4 regions of the Comamonas sp. AG1104 genome follow, and region 1 is predicted to be linked to each of the others. Evidence: predicted binding sites of a transcription regulator. Region 1 holds the regulator's gene; each other region holds the start of a gene.
What was found. Region 1 encodes FNR, which switches genes on or off when oxygen is low (the NO sensors DNR and NnrR bind a similar motif). Its sites were predicted from a motif close to TTGATNNNNATCAA; they were not measured.

Region 1 (4,440 bases):
GGAAGTGACCGTTGGCCCTGCCGAGACGCGCGGCATTGCGGTGCGGCTGCAGATTCCGTATGGCTCAGCAGCTCCCGGCTCGCACCCCGTACACTTCAATGTGGATGCAGTGACTGCCGGAGCAGGGCGTATTTCCGAGAAGACGGTATTCCTGGTGCCGCGTTAATGCCAGGTCTTGCCGGTCTTCGTGGGCCATCACGGAGGCCGGACAAGGACACTGCCAATCGGCAGCAATCTATGCCACCTTGCCATATGTGCCTGGGTGGCCAGAATTTTGGAAAGAGGTTTCATCATGTCGGCAGCACAAGCCAAGGTCTCGCAAACGGCCAAGATCATCCACCCCGAGGACGGCAAGCCGTGGTGGAAGTTTGCCCATGTCTGGCTCATCATCGCCGGCCCTGTGATCGTGGTGATTGCCGGCTTTGTCACCGCATACATCGCACTGAGCAGGCCCGATCCCGTGATTGACCCTGACTACTACCGCCATGGCATGGAAATCAACCAGCGCCTGAGCGAAAGTGAAAAAAGCATGGCCCCTGCAGTCACCGGCCGCAATCATGCGGCCACTCCAGCCAAGGATCATCCGCTGGATCGCTGAGCGCTCCGGCGCTTGCTCCGCCAAGGTCGCTTTTGCGGCCTTTTTTGTTCCCGATATCAAAATCAGAGCGTGCTGCGCATGCTCTGTCTAACGTTGATGCAGCAATAAATGGTTTTTTGTTATTAGGAAGGCGCAGGGTGCTACTGAAAAGAGAGTAATTCAGGGTTTCCCGCCACGGTGCATGCCCGCAGTCCTGCATGAATGGTCACCACTGTTGTGCAAAATATGACCAAGCCCACAGCCCAAGGAGAATCAGGATGGATGCTCGACGCTGGATGTGGATTGTCTGGCCGGCCTTTCTGGCGGCGGCAATCATGGAGATGGTGGTTTTTGCCTTTGTGGACCCGCTGGATGTGCACTGGCTGGGCTCCCCTCTGGACTGGTCGCGCCAGGCCATCTATACGGTCGCTTTTTTTGCCTTCTGGGTCGTGACCCTGATGGGAGGTGCGATGACGGTGATGCTGGGGCGCTCCGTCAGCGATCTCAATGGCGGCATTGTTTCCGAGCCTCTGCCCGAGTAATTCGCCCAGACAAAAAAGCCCGCTGTCCGCGGGCTTTGTCTTGAGTGCATCTGCTGACTCGGTTCAGCTCTGGCATTGCTGGCTGTTGACGATGCGTTTGAGCGCCTCGGTATCCAGAATGCGCAGGTGGCGCTGCTTGACTTCGATGATGCCTTCCTCGGCGAACTTGGAGAAGGTGCGACTCACGGTTTCCAGCTTGAGGCCCAGATAGCTGCCGATTTCTTCACGCGTCATGCGCAGCACCAGCTCCGACTTCGAAAAGCCGCGTGCCGACAGACGCTGGACCAGGTTCAGCACAAAGGCCGCCAGGCGCTCTTCTGCGCGCATGCTGCCCAGCAGCAGCATCACGCCATGCTCGCGCACGATTTCGCGGCTCATGACCTTGTGCACGTGGTTCTGCAGGGCCGTGACCTCGCGCGAGAGCTGCTCCAGTTTGTCAAACGGCATGACACAGACCTCGGCGTCTTCAAGGGCCACGGCATCGCAAGTGTGGTGGTCGTTGACGATGCCGTCCAGACCAATGATTTCGCCCGCCATCTGAAAGCCTGTGACCTGATCGCGTCCGTCTTCGGTGGCCACGCTGGTCTTGAAGAAGCCGGTTCGAATGGCATACAGGGAAGTGAACTCTTCGCCATTGCGAAACAGCAGCCCGCCGCGCTTGATTTTGCGGCGCGTGGCCACAATCTCGTCAATGCGCTCCATTTGTTCATCGTCCAGGCCCATGGGCATGCACAGTTCACGCAGATTGCAGTTGGAGCAGGATGCTTTGATGGTCTGAAGATTCATGGGCTTTTTGCAACCGCGCAGACAGGCACAGAGTGGAGAGTCGCGCTGGTCATTGACCTCGTGGTTGAAGATGAGATGGATCAAATTGTCGCAGCACTTGCCTTGAAGTCTCTTGATTTTCATCAAGGACAGGGTGATTGCCTTGGGGCACATTGCCTATATTCGTTCAAAAACATGCGCTTTTGCCTATTTTGGGCATGATTTTCAGGATCTGATTTCCATTGAAATATGCTCCATACAGTGTGTGGGCGCACCCTAACTCCCAGTTATGACCGCAGTCACGCCTGAGTTGCTGAGCCGCTTTGATATCCCCGGCCCACGCTACACATCGTTCCCAACAGCCGACCGTTTTGTTGAGGCTTTTGGTGCAGACGACTACATACTGGCACTAAAGCAGCGCAAGACGCATTCCGGCTCGCGCGCTTTGCCCCTGTCCGTTTATGTGCATGTGCCGTTCTGTGAGTCGCTTTGCTATTACTGCGCCTGCAACAAGATCGTGACCAAGCATCATGAAAAGGCTGCCGAGTATCTGGACTACCTGAGTCGAGAGCTGGCCATGCATACCGAGCATTGCGGCAAAGGCCAGCTCGTAAGCCAGCTGCATCTGGGTGGAGGCACACCGACCTTCTTCAGCGATGCCGAGTTGCAGCAACTGATGGTCTTGATGCGTGAGCATTTCAAGCTGGATCCGGCGGGCGAGTACTCCATCGAGGTCGATCCGCGCACCGTCAGCAACGAGCGGCTGAGAGCTCTCAAGGACATGGGGTTCAATCGACTGAGCTTTGGCGTGCAGGACTTTGATCCCGCGGTGCAGAAAGCGGTGCACCGCGAGCAGCCCGCCGAGCAAGTCTTTGCGTTGGTGGCCGAGGCGCGCCGCCTGGGCTTTGTCTCCATCAATGTGGACCTGATCTACGGTCTTCCCAGACAGACGCCCGAGTCTTTTGCGCGCACGCTGGCACAGGTCAATGAGCTGCGCCCCGATCGCATTGCGCTGTATGCCTATGCGCATCTGCCCGAGCGCTTCAAACCGCAAAGGCGGATCGAATCGGCAGACCTGCCCATGGGACAGGACAAGCTGAACATGCTCTCCGGCGCAATCGATGCGTTCATGAATGGCGGCTATGTCTATGTAGGCATGGACCACTTTGCACTGCCTGACGACTCTCTGGCCATTGCCAAGCGTCAGGGGCGCTTGCATCGCAACTTTCAGGGCTACAGCACCCAGCCTGATTGCGATCTGATTGCACTGGGCGTATCGGCTATCGGCAAGGTGGGCGCGACCTACAGTCAGAACGTCAAGACTCTTGAAGAGTATTACGACGCCGTCGATGGTGGCGTGCTGCCCGTGCAGCGCGGATTGGCGCTTTCGCGTGACGATCTGGTACGCAGAGCCGTCATCATGTCCATCATGTGCCAGGGCTCCGTCCTGTATGAACCCATGGAGCAGGCCTGGCTCATCAATTTCCGCGAGTACTTCGCTGCGGAGCTCGATGCGCTGGCGGAGATGCAGCGCAACGGCTTGGTCGAACTGTCCGTCGAGGGCTTCAAGGTCACCGGCCTGGGCTGGTTTTTTGTGCGCGGAGTAGCCATGCTGTTTGACCGATATTTGCAGGCCGACCGGAACCGCGCCCGCTTTTCACGCATCATCTAGCGCATGTTGTTTTCGCTGGTCTGGACTGCTTTGATCATGGGGCTCGTGGGTGGGCCCCATTGTCTTGTGATGTGCGCTGCCCCCTGCAGTGTGGTCACAGCAGCGAAGCCCATCGGTGGCGGGCAGCCCATTGCCGTGCACGGCCTGCAAAAACGCCAGTGGCTGCGTACTAGCCTGTTTCATCTGGGCCGCATCGCTGCCTATGCCCTGCTGGGCGGGATTGCGGCCGTGGCCATGGAAAGTCTGGCCTGGCTGACCAGTCAGACAACGGCATTGCAGAGACTTTGGACGCTGATGCATGTGGCGGTAATGGCCTGGGGACTGGCCATGGTGGTGCAGGCGCGGCAACCAGCCTGGCTGGAGCGGGCGGGGCGTTCCGTCTGGGCCAGGGTTCAGCCCTGGGTCACTGCGCCGGGCGGAAGTCTGGCCGCCGGCTTTGCCTGGGCACTGATGCCTTGTGGTTTGCTGTATTCGGCGGTATTGGTGGCAGCCTTGAGTGGCGGTGCCTGGCAAGGTGCTTTGTCCATGGCAGCCTTTGCAGTCGGCGGCGCAGTGTGGCTGCTGGCGGGACCCTGGCTGTGGCAATTGGGGCAGTCACATGTCAATGCATTGCGGGCCAGGTGGGGCACTAGAGTCGCAGGTCTGATGCTGATTGGTGTTGCGAGTTGGGCTTTGTGGATGGACCTGGTCTACAAACCCAGCCTTTGGTGCCGATAAGTCACACAAGAGGGGCTTGTTGATGCTGTTTGCATCCCAACAGACCCTAGTCATGGTTGAGCAGTCATGGAACTGCGGAATAATGTCTTATCTTGTGTGTAGCGCTCAAAGTGAATCGTTTCGTTGCTATTGATATCGGACAACTGCGTATCGGCATGTATGTCCAT
Region 2 (4,440 bases), 310 kb from region 1:
CCGATGCCAAGGCGCATCCCGGCAAGCTTAACTACGGTTCCTGGTCCGTGGGCAACCCCGTGCACCTGGGCTCGGCGCTGCTGGAAAACCAGACCGGCACCAAGATGGAGCACGTGATCTACAAGGAAACCAGCCAGCTCTACCAGGGCGTTGCCAATGGCGAGCTGACCTTTGCCCTGGGCTCTCTGGGCACTGCTGGTCCTCTGGTGCGTGGCGGCAAGCTGCGCTTCCTGGCGGTGGCGGCTCCCAGCCGCATTGCTGGCTTCGAGAACGTGCCCACGGTGTCCGAATCGGGCGGCCCCAAGGATTTCGCAGCCATCGGCTGGAACGCCCTGGCCGTGCGCCCCGGCACCCCTGCCGCCGTGGTCGAGAAGATCCGCACCGATGTCCGCCAGGCGCTGACCGGCCAGGACGTGAAGGAAAAGTTCGCCGCCTTCGGCTACGAGTCCTTCAACCCCACACCCGCCGAATTCAAGGCCTTCATGGCTTCAGAGAGCAAGCGCTTTGGCGAAGTGATCAAGAAGGCTGGTCTGGCTCTGGACTGATCCAGCCCGCCCATCCGTAAAGAAGCCGCCTCTTGAAGGCGGCTTTTTCATGCGCTGCGGCATCAGGAAAAACGCCCGATGCAAACACCGGGCGTTTTGCAGAGAAGCGAGCAACCTTCTTATTGATCGCGGGCCTCGATGGCACGGTTGATACCCAGGGCAGCCAGCGTGCACAAGGCGCCCGACAGCAGATAGATACCCAGAGCCACCAGTCCGAACTTTGCCGAGACTCCCAGGGCCACCAGAGGCGCAAACGCCGCACCGATGAGCCAGGCCATATCCGTGGACAGGGCCGCGCCGGTGTAACGGTAGCGCGACGAGAAGTTGGAGGTCACGGTGCCCGAGGCCTGGCCGTAGGACAGACCCAGCAGCACAAAGCCCACCAGGATGAACACATTGTTGCCGGTGCTGCCGCTGCCCAGCAGCCAGGGCGCCAGAAAGCTGAAGATGCCGATCAGGCAGGCCATGGTGCCCAGGGTGTTGCGGCGACCCACACGGTCCGCCAGCCAGCCCGAGAGCATGATGGCCGCGCCTGCCAGCAGCGCGCCAATGATCTGCACCACCAGCACTTCTGTCATGGACTGGTCGGAATACATGGAAATCCAGGACAGCGGGAACACGGTCACCAGATGGAACAGCGCAAAGCTGGCCAGCGCGGCAAAAGCCCCGATCATCACATTGCGGCCTTCGTTGGCCATGAGACTGGTCACGCTGATGGGCTCCAGCTCGCGTTCCTGCAGAAGCTGGGTATAGGACTGGCCCACGACCAGGCGCAGGCGGGCAAACAGCGCCACCACGTTGATGGCGAAGGCCACGCAGAAGGGGTAGCGCCAGCCATAGCTCATGAACTCGTCGGCCGTCAGGTTGGAGTACAGAAAGGCAAACAGCGCTGCCGCAATGATGAAACCCAGCGGCGCCCCGAGCTGACCAATCATCGAGTACCAGCCGCGCTTGTTCGGCGGCGCGGACATTGCCAGCAGCGAAGGCAAGCCGTCCCAGGTACCACCCAGCGCCAGGCCCTGGCCGATGCGCAGGATCACCAGCGCCCAGACGGCCTTCATGCCGGCCGTCTCATAGCTGGGCAAAAAGGTCATGCCCACCGTGCACACGCCCAGCAGCAGCAGCGCCAGAGTCAGCTTGGTGGCACGGCCCCAGGCCCGCTGCACGGCCATGGACAGCGCCGTGCCCACGGGGCGGGCCACGAAGGCCAGCGAGAAGATGGCAAACGCGGCCAGCGTGCCGTCGAGCTTGGATAGATAGGGAAACAGCAGCGAGGGAAACACCAGCACGCAGGCGATGCCGAACACGAAGAAGTCAAAGTACTCGGAAGAGCGCCCGATGATCACCCCCACGGCAATCTCGCCGGGGGTCACATCCTCGTCGGTATCCGCATAGGCCAAGGTTTCCGAGTTCTCATAGTCTTGCTGAGTAAGACCAACGGACGGGTTCATGCTTGTCATAAAGGTACAACTCCTTGTCTTACTTTTCAGTCCCGGGGACGCTTTCCGTTCTACGCCCAAGCATGTGCAGCTGCAATAGAGTTTTTGCCCTGAACACTGTCAGCCCAGCCACCTGCGGGCCCCGTTTCTGAGGGCTGATTTGACAATTTCAAGCCCTGTCAACTCAAAGTTTGTCTACACGCCAAAGCGGCTAAACCCTTGTCGCATAGCGCATTTCCAATCCCGAGCTGTTGACCTTGGACAAAATGTCCAATGGACAAGCCCCTGTTTGGTATTACATTTGCCGAGATCCAGTAATCCGCGTTTACACCTAAGCGCGACTTTGTCACGCCTAAAGCATGTTAAAAATCAAGGAAATCCGTGGGCCCGCGTGGCTCTCAGCGGCCGCTTTGACCGCAACCCTCGCCGGTTGCAGCAAGGCCGTCGTCCTCAACCCAGCTGGCGATGTCGCCAAGCAGCAAGGCGACCTGGTCATTACGGCCACTTTGCTGATGTTGCTCATCATCGTCCCCGTCATCTTTTTGACGCTGCTGTTTGCCTGGAAATACCGCCAGTCCAACACCGAAGCCAAGTACGACCCCGAATGGCACCACTCCACTGCGCTGGAGCTGGTGATCTGGACGGTTCCCCTGCTCATCATCATCGCTTTGGGCGCCATTACCTGGATCAGCACCCACAAGCTCGACCCCTATCGTCCCCTGGACCGCATCTCCTCGACCAAGGCTCTGGACCCCAACGTCAAGCCTCTGGAGATCCAGGTCGTGTCGCTGGACTGGAAATGGCTGTTCTTCTACCCTGAGCAAGGCATTGCCACCGTCAACGAAGTGGCTGCCCCGGTGGATCGCCCCATTCACTTCAAGCTGACCTCCACCCACACCATGAACGCGTTCTACGTTCCTGATCTGGCCGGCATGATCTACACCATGCCCGGCATGCAGACCGAGCTGAACGCCGTGATCAACAAGCCCGGTGTCTATGGCGGCAAGTCCTCTCACTACAGCGGCGCTGGTTTTGCGGGCATGACCTTCAAGTTCCACGGCCTGGAAAACGAGCAGTTCGATCAGTGGATTGCCAAGGCCAAGACCGAAGGCAAGACCCTGACACGCGATGCCTATATCGATCTGGCCAAGCCCAGCGAGCGCAACCCCGTTGAACGCTTCGCCAGCGTGGACGAAGGCCTGTACCACAAGGTCCTCAACCGCTGCGTGGAAGACGGCAAGATGTGCATGAACGAAATGATGGCCATCGACGCCGCCGGCGGCAGGCCACCTGCACACCACAGCAAGACCTCCAGCGTGACCCTACCCCTGGATGTCTGCACTTCCAAAGACGCTGACCGCGTTGTCGCTCTGCTCGACGAAGTCGCCGCCTCCGGAGCTGTCGCACAGCAATAAGTAGTTCACGGTGCGGATGCGCTCACCGCTCAGCCGCTCCAATACGACAGAAGAGACTCAACATGTCTGAAACAACAACCCCGGCCTCCCACTGGCTGTTGGGCCGTATCACATGGGACCAGATTCCCATGACGCATGAGCCCATCGTGCTCTTGACCTTTATTGCCGTGGTGCTTGGCGGCCTCGTCGTGGTCGGCGGCATCACCAAGTTCCGCCTCTGGGCTCCGCTGTGGAACGACTGGATCACCTCCATCGACCACAAGAAGATCGGCATCATGTACATGATCCTCGGTCTAGTCATGTTCCTGCGCGGCTTTGCCGATGCCGTGATGATGCGTCTGCAGCAGTCCATGGCCTTTGGCGACAACATGGGCTACCTGCCTCCTCACCACTACGACCAGATCTTCACGGCCCACGGCGTGATCATGATCTTCTTCGTGGCGATGCCCTTCGTGACCGGCCTGATGAACTACCTGGTTCCTCTGCAGATCGGCGCACGTGACGTGTCCTTCCCGTTCCTGAACAACTTCAGCTTCTGGATGACCACCGGCGGCGCCGTGCTGGTCATGATCTCCCTGTTCCTGGGCGAGTTCTCCACCTCCGGCTGGCTGGCCCTGTCCAATCTGGGGCACCAGAGCGGCAGCACGGGTCTTGACTACTACATCTGGGGCCTGCAGGTCGCCGGTGTGGGCACGACCTTGTCAGGTATCAACCTGATCGTGACCATCATCAAGATGCGCGCTCCCGGCATGAACCTGATGAAGATGCCCGTCTTCACCTGGACTGCCCTGTGCACCAACGCCCTGATCGTGGCCTCCTTCCCCGTGCTGACCGCAGCCCTGGTGCTGATGTCGCTGGACCGCTACGTCGGCACCAACTTCTTCACGAACGAGCTGGGCGGCAACCCCATGCTGTACGTGAACCTGATCTGGATCTGGGGCCACCCCGAGGTCTACATCCTGATCCTGCCCTGCTTCGGCGTGTTCTCCGAAATCGTGGCAACGTTCAGCCGCAAGCGCCTGTTCGGCTACACCTCGATGG
Region 3 (4,440 bases), on a different contig from region 1:
GCCACGCATTTCTCACATCGCACTGCCGATGTGCAGCGCCTGCTCGATGAAGGTCCGGGCACCGACCTGGGCCCTCGCTGGAATGCCATCGTCGCCGCCGCCGTGGCCTTGACGCAGACACCGCCCGCGCTGGAATCCAGCCATATAGATGCGCTGCGCGCCGCCGGCCTCGACGACGCGGCCATCTCCGATGCCCTGCAAGGCACGGCTTTCTTCAACTGGGCCAACCGGCTCATGCTGTCTCTGGGCGAGCCCCTGCATACGGCCACCTGAGGCCGCAGGTCACCACAGCCCCAGCAACTTCCACCAGGCACTGCCGACGACAGCAAAGATCAGCAACTCCAGCACGCACATCGCGGCCCCCACACGCCACCAGACACCCAGAGTCACATAGCCGCTACCGAAGATGATGGGCGATGTGCCGGTCGCGTAGTGCGTCAACGTCATCATGATGGCCGAGCCGGCCGTCATCATTAGCATAAAGGGCACGACGTAGTCGGCTGGGATCAGTTGCGCCCCCACGGTCAGAAAGGCCAGCATCATGGCGCTGATATGGGCCGTGGTGCTGGCAAACAGATAGTGCGAGAAAACGAAGATGCCCACCAGAATGGCAGCCACGGGCAGCCAGTCCAGGCCGCTGGCGACGATGGCATTCTTCAAGCCCTCGGCAAACCAGGCAACCACCCCCAGCTTGTTGAGCTGCTCGGCCAGCATGACCAGGGCACCGAACCAGATCAGGGTGTCCCAGGCGCTTTTCTCGGACAGCACGTCATCCCAATCGATGGTCCCCGTGATGATCAAGGCGAACAAACCGAGAAAAGCCACCACGGTCGGGTCCAGCGTGAAAGCCGGACCAAACAGCATCTGCGGCACATTCGCCCACAGCAACAGCATCCCACCGAAAGTCCCGAGCATCACCCGCTCCTTGCCTGACAGCGGCCCCATGCGGGCCATCTCGGCGCGCGCGTACTCCACGGCATTGGGCGTGGCCTTGAGTTCGGGTGGCGACAGCAGATAGACTGCCAGCGGCATCAACAGCAGACACAGCAGGCCTGGCAGCAGCATGTACAGCGCCCAGCTTGTCCAGCTCAGATGCAGGGACTGGCCCGTGGCCTTGGCCACAAGGTCCACAACCAGAGGATTGGGCGCCGTAGCGGTCAGAAACATGGCCGAGGTGATCGGGTTGGAGTGGTAGTTGACCAGTGCCAGATAGGTCCCGACCTTGCCCTGCGTACCCTTGGCCGGGTCCGACTCGAAGGCATTGGCAATGGACTTCATGATCGGATGCACGATGCCGCCGCCGCGCGCCGTGTTGCTGGGCGTGAACGGGGCCAGCACCAACTCGCAGATCGCAAGTCCGTAACCTATGCCTATGGTGCGCTTGCCCATCAGCGCAATGAACAGCAATCCGATGCGGTTGCCGAGCCCCGTTTTCTTGAGGCCGCGCGAGATCAGAACAGCCACCACGATCAGCCAGATCAGGGGATTCGCAAAGCTGCTCAGCGCATCCGTGATCGCCCCCTTGGAGGAACTGGAGGTCACCTGGGACAGCGACACGATGACAATCGCCATCAACGCCATCACGCCTATGGGCATGACCTTGAGAATGATCGCCACGATGGTCGTCAGAAAGATGGCCACCAGCTGCCATGCCTTGGCATCCAGCCCGGCCGGCACCGGCGTCAGCAGCAGACCAATCAGCACCAGAGTGGCAACCAGTGCAGGCACCAGCCGAAACGGCACGGCCGATTTGAGGTAGCGGAACATCGAGACGATTTTCTCGAACATACAAGTCCTTTTCTTTACCTGCAGCGCATCGAGACACCATACCTCAGCTCGGAGAATTCCAGGAGACACGGACGGGCATTGGTGGTCAGGTCGCAGACTGGCATCATGATGCAGTGCCGCACGGTCGCGACCCCAGGCCAACCTTCACCTTGCCGGCATTTGATAAGCATCAAGACTTGTAGAAGCAAAACCAACGGCCGGACCCGGGGTATGCCAGCATCCGGGTCTGGGACAGACGTCCATGGATTGAGCAGGAGAGCCACCCTACATGCCAGCGAATCGATTCTTGCCCGATGAATGGGAAAACCGCCTTGAGGCAATAGACCTAGAGATCCTGCATCAGGCAGCTATCTGCAAGATCCGGCTGCTCGACCCCGGTGCCGTGGAGCGCGTGCTGGCCAATGATGCCGGCATCTGCGGTGCCGAACATGACACGGCATTCAGGACCTTGCGCGGCCTGCTCTATCTGCACTACACCGAGGTACTGCATATCAGCGAGGTGCTGAGCCCGGAGATCGCCCAGGTGATCGCCGACCGCGTACGCGAGCACCTGCGCCGTCGCTCAGGCACGCAATCAGGGGTATGACGAGCTAAGGCGGGTGCTGCCTTCTGGCCCATGGAGAAAATGGACAAAAAAAAGGTCACGACAATGTCGTGACCTTTTTCAATTTGGTTGCGCGAGAAGGATTTGAACCTCCGACCTTTGGGTTATGAGCCCAACGAGCTACCAGACTGCTCCATCGCGCGGTATTTCCAAATTATAGCAGGCTTTGCAGCCTGCCCTGGCTTATTCAGCTGCTGCAGCGGCTTCTTCAGCGCGCTCGACCAGTTCCACATAGGCCATGGGAGCGTTGTCGCCCACGCGGAAGCCCATCTTCAGGATACGTGTGTAGCCACCGGGACGCTGAGCGTTGCGGGGACCCAGCACGTTGAACAGCTTGGTCACGCTGTCGCGGTCGCGCAGGCGGTCGAAAGCCAGACGGCGGTTAGCCACGGTATCAACCTTGGCCAGAGTGATCATGGGCTCGATCACGCGACGCAGTTCCTTGGCCTTGGGGACCGTGGTCTTGATTGCTTCGTGCTCGATCAGCGAGTTCATCATGTTCTGCAGCATTGCCTTGCGGTGTGCAGAAGTGCGGTTCAGTTTGCGGAGGCCGTTGCCGTGACGCATGGTGCTTTTCCTTTGCTCCCCGTTTTTATCCGGAGATCTTTTCTAAATTAAATCAGGCAGCCGTATCAGGTACTGCCCGAGGCACTTGGACTTTGCCAGATCAACTCTAGCAAAGTCCTCTATTGTAGCAATTAACGCTTTTCCAGGCCAGCTGGTGGCCAGTTTTCAAGCTTCATGCCCAGAGTCAGACCGCGGGAAGCCAGAACTTCCTTGATCTCGTTGAGCGACTTACGACCCAGGTTAGGAGTCTTGAGCAGCTCGTTTTCGGTACGCTGGATGAGGTCACCGATGTAGTAGATGTTCTCTGCCTTGAGGCAGTTGGCAGAACGCACGGTGAGCTCGAGCTCGTCCACAGGACGCAGCAGGATGGGATCGAACGACGTGGCAGCGCCGCGGCCACCGGCAGGAGCGTCGAACACGCTGGCGATATCGCCACCGTCGAGCTGGGCAAACACTGCCAGTTGCTCCACCAGGATCTTGGCAGATGCACGCACTGCGTCTTCAGCGGTGATGGCACCGTTGGTCTCGATTTCCAGAACCAGCTTGTCCAGATCGGTACGCTGTTCCACACGTGCGGATTCGACAGCGTAGCTCACGCGCTTGACGGGCGAGAACGAGGCGTCGAGCACGATACGGCCGATCGACTTGGTCGATTCGTCACCGTAGCGGCGCACGTTGCCGGGCACATAGCCGCGGCCCTTTTCCACCTTGATCTGCATGTCCAGCTTGCCGCCTTGCGACAGATGGGCGATCACATGATCAGGGTTGACGATTTCTACGTCGTGGGGGGTCTGAATGTCACGCGCAGTGACAACACCTTCGCCATCCTTGCGCAGGCTCAGGGTGACTTCGTCACGGTTGTGCAACTTGAACACCACACCCTTGAGGTTCAGCAGGATGTTGGTCACATCTTCCTGGACACCGTCGATGGAGGAGTACTCATGCAGCACCCCAGCAATCGTCACTTCCGTCGCTGCGTAACCCACCATGGAGGAGAGCAGAACACGGCGCAGGGCATTGCCCAGCGTATGACCGTAGCCACGCTCAAACGGCTCCAGAACAACCTTGGCACGATTGTGACCAAGTTGCTCGACATTGATTGTCTTGGGCTTCAGCAAATTCGTTTGCATGCAGACTTCCTCTCAATACCCTCGGCTCGTTACACCGGTAAGGCTGGTGAAGCACCCACGGCGCGATGCCTCGCGCCGTGGGGACGGTTTACAGAAATGTCGCTGCTAAAGATTAACGCGAGTACAACTCAACGATCAGGGATTCGTTGATGTCAGCTGCGAATTCATCGCGGTCAGGAGACTTCTTGAAAGTACCTTCTGCCTTGTCAGCAGACACTTCAACCCATGCGGGGAAGCCCACTTGAGCCGCCAGTTGCAGAGCCTCGACCACGCGAGCTTGCTTCTTGGACTTTTCACGCAGAGCAACCACGTCGCCTTCCTTCACGGAGAAAGAAGGAATGTTCACGGACT
Region 4 (4,440 bases), on a different contig from region 1:
GAGAACACCGCCGGGCGCGGTGATGCAAGGCCCTGCGGGCAGAAGAGATATGGCGCTGCAGGCCGCTGCCTTAGTTGTCGGCCGTGATCCGGGCGAACTTCACCAGCTCGGCGTATTTGTCCATGTCTGTGCGCATCACCTGGGCAAGGCTTTCATTGCCCTTGGCGGGCGGGGTTCCAGCTGCTTCCAGCTTCTGGCGGATGGCCGGGTCGGCAAGGCCTGTCTGTATCGCTTTTTGCAGCTTGGCCAGCACTTCCGGGGGCAGGCCCTTGGGAGCCGCGAGGGCAAACCAGCCGCTCAGGGCATAGCCCTTGAGCGCGGGATGTTCCGCCAGCGCAGGAACCTCCTTGAGCGTGGCGATGCGGGTGGCCGTGGTGGCGCCCAGAATCCTGATCTTTCCTGACTGCGCCAGCGGCGCTGCGGCCATCGGCGAGAGGATGGCGAAGTCCAGGTTGCCGCCGCCCAGATCGCTGGTCATGGCCGGAGAGCCCTTGTAGGGGATGTGCACGAGGTAGACACCCGCAGTCTTCTTGATCAGCTCTCCCGAAAAATGCGGTGTCGAGCCAATGCCGGGGCTGCCGTAGCTGTATTTGCCAGGGTTGGCCTTGGCCAGTTTGACGAAGTCATCCACGGTTTTGGCAGGAACATGCGCTCCGGCCACCCACAGATTGGGGGCCAGGGCGGTCAGGCTCACCGGGGTCAGATCCACAGCCGGATCGTACTTCTGCGCGGCATTCACAAACTTGGTGCCCGCCATTTCGTTGCTGGAGCCTGCCAGCAAGGTGTAGCCGTCGGGCTTGGCCGATACCACGCGCTGTGCTCCCACCACGCCTGCGGCGCCCGGCACGTTCTCGACCACGACGGTGGCGTTCAACTGCCTGGCCAGTATGTCCCCGACCACGCGGCCGACCATATCGACGGAGCCGCCCGGGGCATAGCCAATCACGATGCGGATGGGCTTGCTGGGATAGGCATCCTGTGCCTGCACAGCGCCTGCGAACAGGCTGGTCATGGCACAGGCGATGCAAAGTCGGCGGGAAAGAGTGGCGCGGTCTGGATTCATAAGTCCCACAATTATTTGTGGTGAAGGTTGATTCAGTGATTGGCGTTGAATTGCTCAACAAAACTCAATTGATTGTCATGAAATTCCATGGGAGAAGGAATCCATGGAAACCAGCAGTTCAACTGATTTTTAGGCAGTGCCGCGCGCAGCTAGAGCGGGCTGAACCAGCGGTAGCGTTGGCTGGCGCAGGCAATCAGCCCGCAGCGGTCAATCAATGATCGATATTCCTGCTTATAGTCAGTGGCAAGGCCTGCCGAGCGCATACCATGCAACGGCGCCTTCTCCGCGGTAGCCAGCCAACCGGGCACAGATCCGGCTCACAAGCGTTTCAGTTGAATCGTCAGGGAGTCTCAGATGCAGGAACAGAGTCGCGTTGCCGCCTGGCACGCGTTGTCGACCGATGCCGTACTCGCTCAATTGCAATCGACTGCCGCCGGGCTGAGCTCCGGCGAGGCCCGCGAGCGCTTGCAGCAGCAGGGCCCCAACGCTCTGCCAGCCGCCGCTTCACGCAGCATGCCGGCCCGCTTTCTGTCGCAGTTCAACAATTTGCTGATCTATGTGCTGCTGGGCTCGGCGGTGGTCACCGCCTTGCTGCAGCATTGGGTCGATACGGGGGTGATCCTCGCGGTGGTGCTGATCAATGCGGTCTTCGGATTCGTGCAGGAAGGCCGTGCCGAGAAGGCGCTGGACGCCGTGAAGGCCATGGTTTCCAGCCGCGCCAATGTGCTGCGCGACGGATTGCGCATGGCGGTGCCTGCTGAGGAACTGGTTGCCGGCGACTGTGTGCTGCTCGAGGCTGGCGATCGCGTCCCGGCCGATCTGCGCCTGCTGCGCGCCAGCAGCCTGAAGCTGGACGAGGCCATGCTGACCGGGGAATCGGTTGCCGTCGACAAGTCGGCCGATCCGGTGGCCGCCGATGCCGCTCTCGGCGACCGCTTTTCCATGGCCTACTCCGGCACGCTGGTTGCCGCGGGGCAAGGCCTGGGCGTGGTGGTGGCCACAGGCCCTCGTACCGAGTTGGGCCTGATCAGCACCATGCTGGGTTCGGTGCAGACACTGGCCACCCCGCTGACGCGGCTGATGGATCGTTTCGCGCGCCAGCTCACCATCACCATCCTGAGCCTGTCCGTGCTGATGTTCTGCTTCGCGCTATGGGTGCGCGATTACGACACAGCCGACGCCTTCATCGCCGTGGTGGGCATTGCCGTATCGGCTATCCCCGAAGGCCTGCCCGTGGTCATGACGATTGCGCTGGCCATCGGCGTGCAGCGCATGGCCGCACGCTATGCCATCGTGCGCAGTCTGCCGGCGGTTGAAACACTGGGCGCCGTCTCGGTCATCTGCTCCGACAAGACCGGCACATTGACACGCAACGAAATGAGCGTGCGCGCCGTGGTGCTGCCCGGTGCCAGCTTCGACATAGAGGGCGAAGGTTATGCCCCCCAAGGGCGTTTCACCCTGGCGGGCGAGGAGATTGATCCTGCACTGCATCCGCAGTTGCTGCACTTCGCCACAGGCGCGGCACTTTGCAACGACGCCCATGTAAGACATGCCGAAGGCAAGGTCTGGGTGGTCGAGGGCGACCCCATGGAGGGAGCTCTGGTGACGCTCGCGGCGCGCGCCGGTCTCGATGTGGAGCAGTTGCGCCAGGACTGGCGCCGACTCGACGAAGTTCCCTTTGATGCCGTCCACCGCTACATGGCCACTCTGCACCGCCCGGTTGATGCTCCAGCCGTGGTTTTCGTCAAAGGGGCTCCGGAGCAGATTCTTGCCATGTGCCGCGACCAGCAGGGTGCCGACGGCGTGCAGGCGCTGGATGCCGCCTATTGGCTGGAGCAGGTCGATGCCCTGGCGGCCAAAGGCTATCGCGTGCTGGGTCTGGCCAGCTTCGCGCCCGAGGATGCCAAGGGCAGCGTGGACATGGCCGACGTCAAGGACCTGACCCTGCTTGGCGTGCTGGGCATGATAGATCCGCCGCGAGAATCGGCAAAGGAGGCCGTACGCGAATGCCGCAGCGCCGGCATTGCCGTGAAGATGATCACCGGCGACCATGCCGCCACGGCGGCCGCCATTGCCAGGGAGCTGGCGCTGGCCGACACCATCCGCGTCACTTCGGGCCATGAACTGGACGGACTCAACGATGCCCAGCTGATCGATGTGGCCCGTGCCTCCACGGTATTCGCCCGAACCAGCCCGGAACACAAGCTGCGCCTGGTGCAGGCCCTGCAGGCGGATCGCAGCGTCATCGCCATGACCGGTGACGGCGTCAACGACGCGCCGGCGCTCAAGCGGGCCGATATCGGCGTGGCCATGGGCATTACCGGCACGGCTGCCGCCAAGGAGGCTGCGGGCATGGTGCTGGCCGACGACAACTTCGCCACCATCGTCGCCGCCGTCAAGGAAGGGCGCACTGTCTACGAAAACCTGCGCAAGGTCATTGCCTGGACCTTGCCGACCAACGGTGGCCAGGCCATTGTCATCGTCGCGGCGATTCTGCTGGGCCTGTCCCTGCCCGTCACTCCGGTGCAGATTCTCTGGGTCAATCTGGTCACTGCCGTGGCCCTGGGTCTGACGCTGGCCTTCGAACCACCCGAGGCCACGCTGATGCAGCGCAAGCCGCGCTCGCCGGACGAGCAACTGCTGCAGCCCTACCTGCTGTGGCGTGTCGCCCTGGTCTCGGTGCTGTTTGCCTTGGGTTGCTTCGGCATGTTCGAGTGGTCGCTGCGCCGCGGCGACTCGGTCGAACTGGCTCGCACCATCGTGGTCAATGCGCTGGTGATCATGGAGATCTTCTATCTGTTCAGTGTGCGCTATACGCAAGGAACCTCGCTGAGCCTGCGTGGCGTCCTGGGCACCCCGGCCGTGCTGCTTGGCGTGGCCGGCGTCACCCTGGTGCAACTGCTGTTCACCTACACCTCGCCCATGCAGGCGCTGTTCGACAGCCGTCCTGTCGACCTGGCGGCCGGACTGCTGGCGATAGGGCTGGGGGTTGCCCTGCTGCTGTTGCTGGAGGTCGAAAAGCTCCTGATACGCTGGATGAGACTGGGAGTGAGGGCCTAGAGCGCTGTGCACGCAAGGCATTCAAGCCGTCGTTTCACCGCCTGGCCGAGGGCATGAAAAAAGGCCCCGAAGGGCCTTTCTTGCGAGTGCTGAGCGCTTGGCGCTTAGATCACGCCTTGTGCCAGCATGGCGTCGGCCACCTTCACAAAGCCGGCGATGTTGGCGCCGTCGATGTAGCTGATGGTGCCGTCTTCGCGCTTGCCGTGCTTCACGCAAGCTGCGTGGATGCTTTGCATGATTTGCAGCAGACGTGCATCCACTTCTTCGGCAGGCCAGGACAGGCGGGCCGAGTTTTGCGACATTTCCAGACCCGAAGT

Region 2: cyoA (ubiquinol oxidase subunit II) is a predicted target of FNR. The motif match lies at 2,236-2,249, and genes of this name have one in related genera.
Region 3: DFO48_RS11165 (DASS family sodium-coupled anion symporter) is a predicted target of FNR. The motif match lies at 1,948-1,961, and genes of this name have one in related genera.
Region 4: DFO48_RS07890 (HAD-IC family P-type ATPase) is a predicted target of FNR. The motif match lies at 1,132-1,145, and genes of this name have one in related genera.

The regions. Positions count from the first base shown of each region.
Region 1 covers NZ_QQAS01000001.1:284,412-288,851, forward strand. Annotated here, with positions in the region: gene ccoG (cytochrome c oxidase accessory protein CcoG) at 1-166, shown strand, start outside; gene DFO48_RS01280 (FixH family protein) at 293-598, shown strand; gene DFO48_RS01285 (hypothetical protein) at 856-1,119, shown strand; gene fnr (fumarate/nitrate reduction transcriptional regulator Fnr) at 1,183-1,905, opposite strand; gene hemN (oxygen-independent coproporphyrinogen III oxidase) at 2,174-3,556, shown strand; gene DFO48_RS01300 (sulfite exporter TauE/SafE family protein) at 3,560-4,273, shown strand; gene DFO48_RS01305 (HD-GYP domain-containing protein) at 4,384-4,440, shown strand, end outside.
Region 2 covers NZ_QQAS01000001.1:593,158-597,597, reverse strand. Annotated here, with positions in the region: gene DFO48_RS02610 (tripartite tricarboxylate transporter substrate binding protein) at 1-545, shown strand, start outside; gene DFO48_RS02605 (MFS transporter) at 665-2,005, opposite strand; gene cyoA (ubiquinol oxidase subunit II) at 2,344-3,399, shown strand; gene cyoB (cytochrome o ubiquinol oxidase subunit I) at 3,462-4,440, shown strand, end outside.
Region 3 covers NZ_QQAS01000003.1:591,202-595,641, forward strand. Annotated here, with positions in the region: gene DFO48_RS11160 (alkylhydroperoxidase domain protein) at 1-273, shown strand, start outside; gene DFO48_RS11165 (DASS family sodium-coupled anion symporter) at 283-1,788, opposite strand; gene DFO48_RS11170 (hypothetical protein) at 2,057-2,374, shown strand; tRNA gene DFO48_RS11175 (tRNA-Met) at 2,459-2,535, opposite strand; gene rplQ (50S ribosomal protein L17) at 2,576-2,959, opposite strand; gene rpoA (DNA-directed RNA polymerase subunit alpha) at 3,091-4,089, opposite strand; gene rpsD (30S ribosomal protein S4) at 4,202-4,440, opposite strand, start outside.
Region 4 covers NZ_QQAS01000002.1:704,583-709,022, forward strand. Annotated here, with positions in the region: gene DFO48_RS07885 (tripartite tricarboxylate transporter substrate binding protein) at 71-1,063, opposite strand; gene DFO48_RS07890 (HAD-IC family P-type ATPase) at 1,418-4,123, shown strand; gene gdhA (NADP-specific glutamate dehydrogenase) at 4,228-4,440, opposite strand, start outside.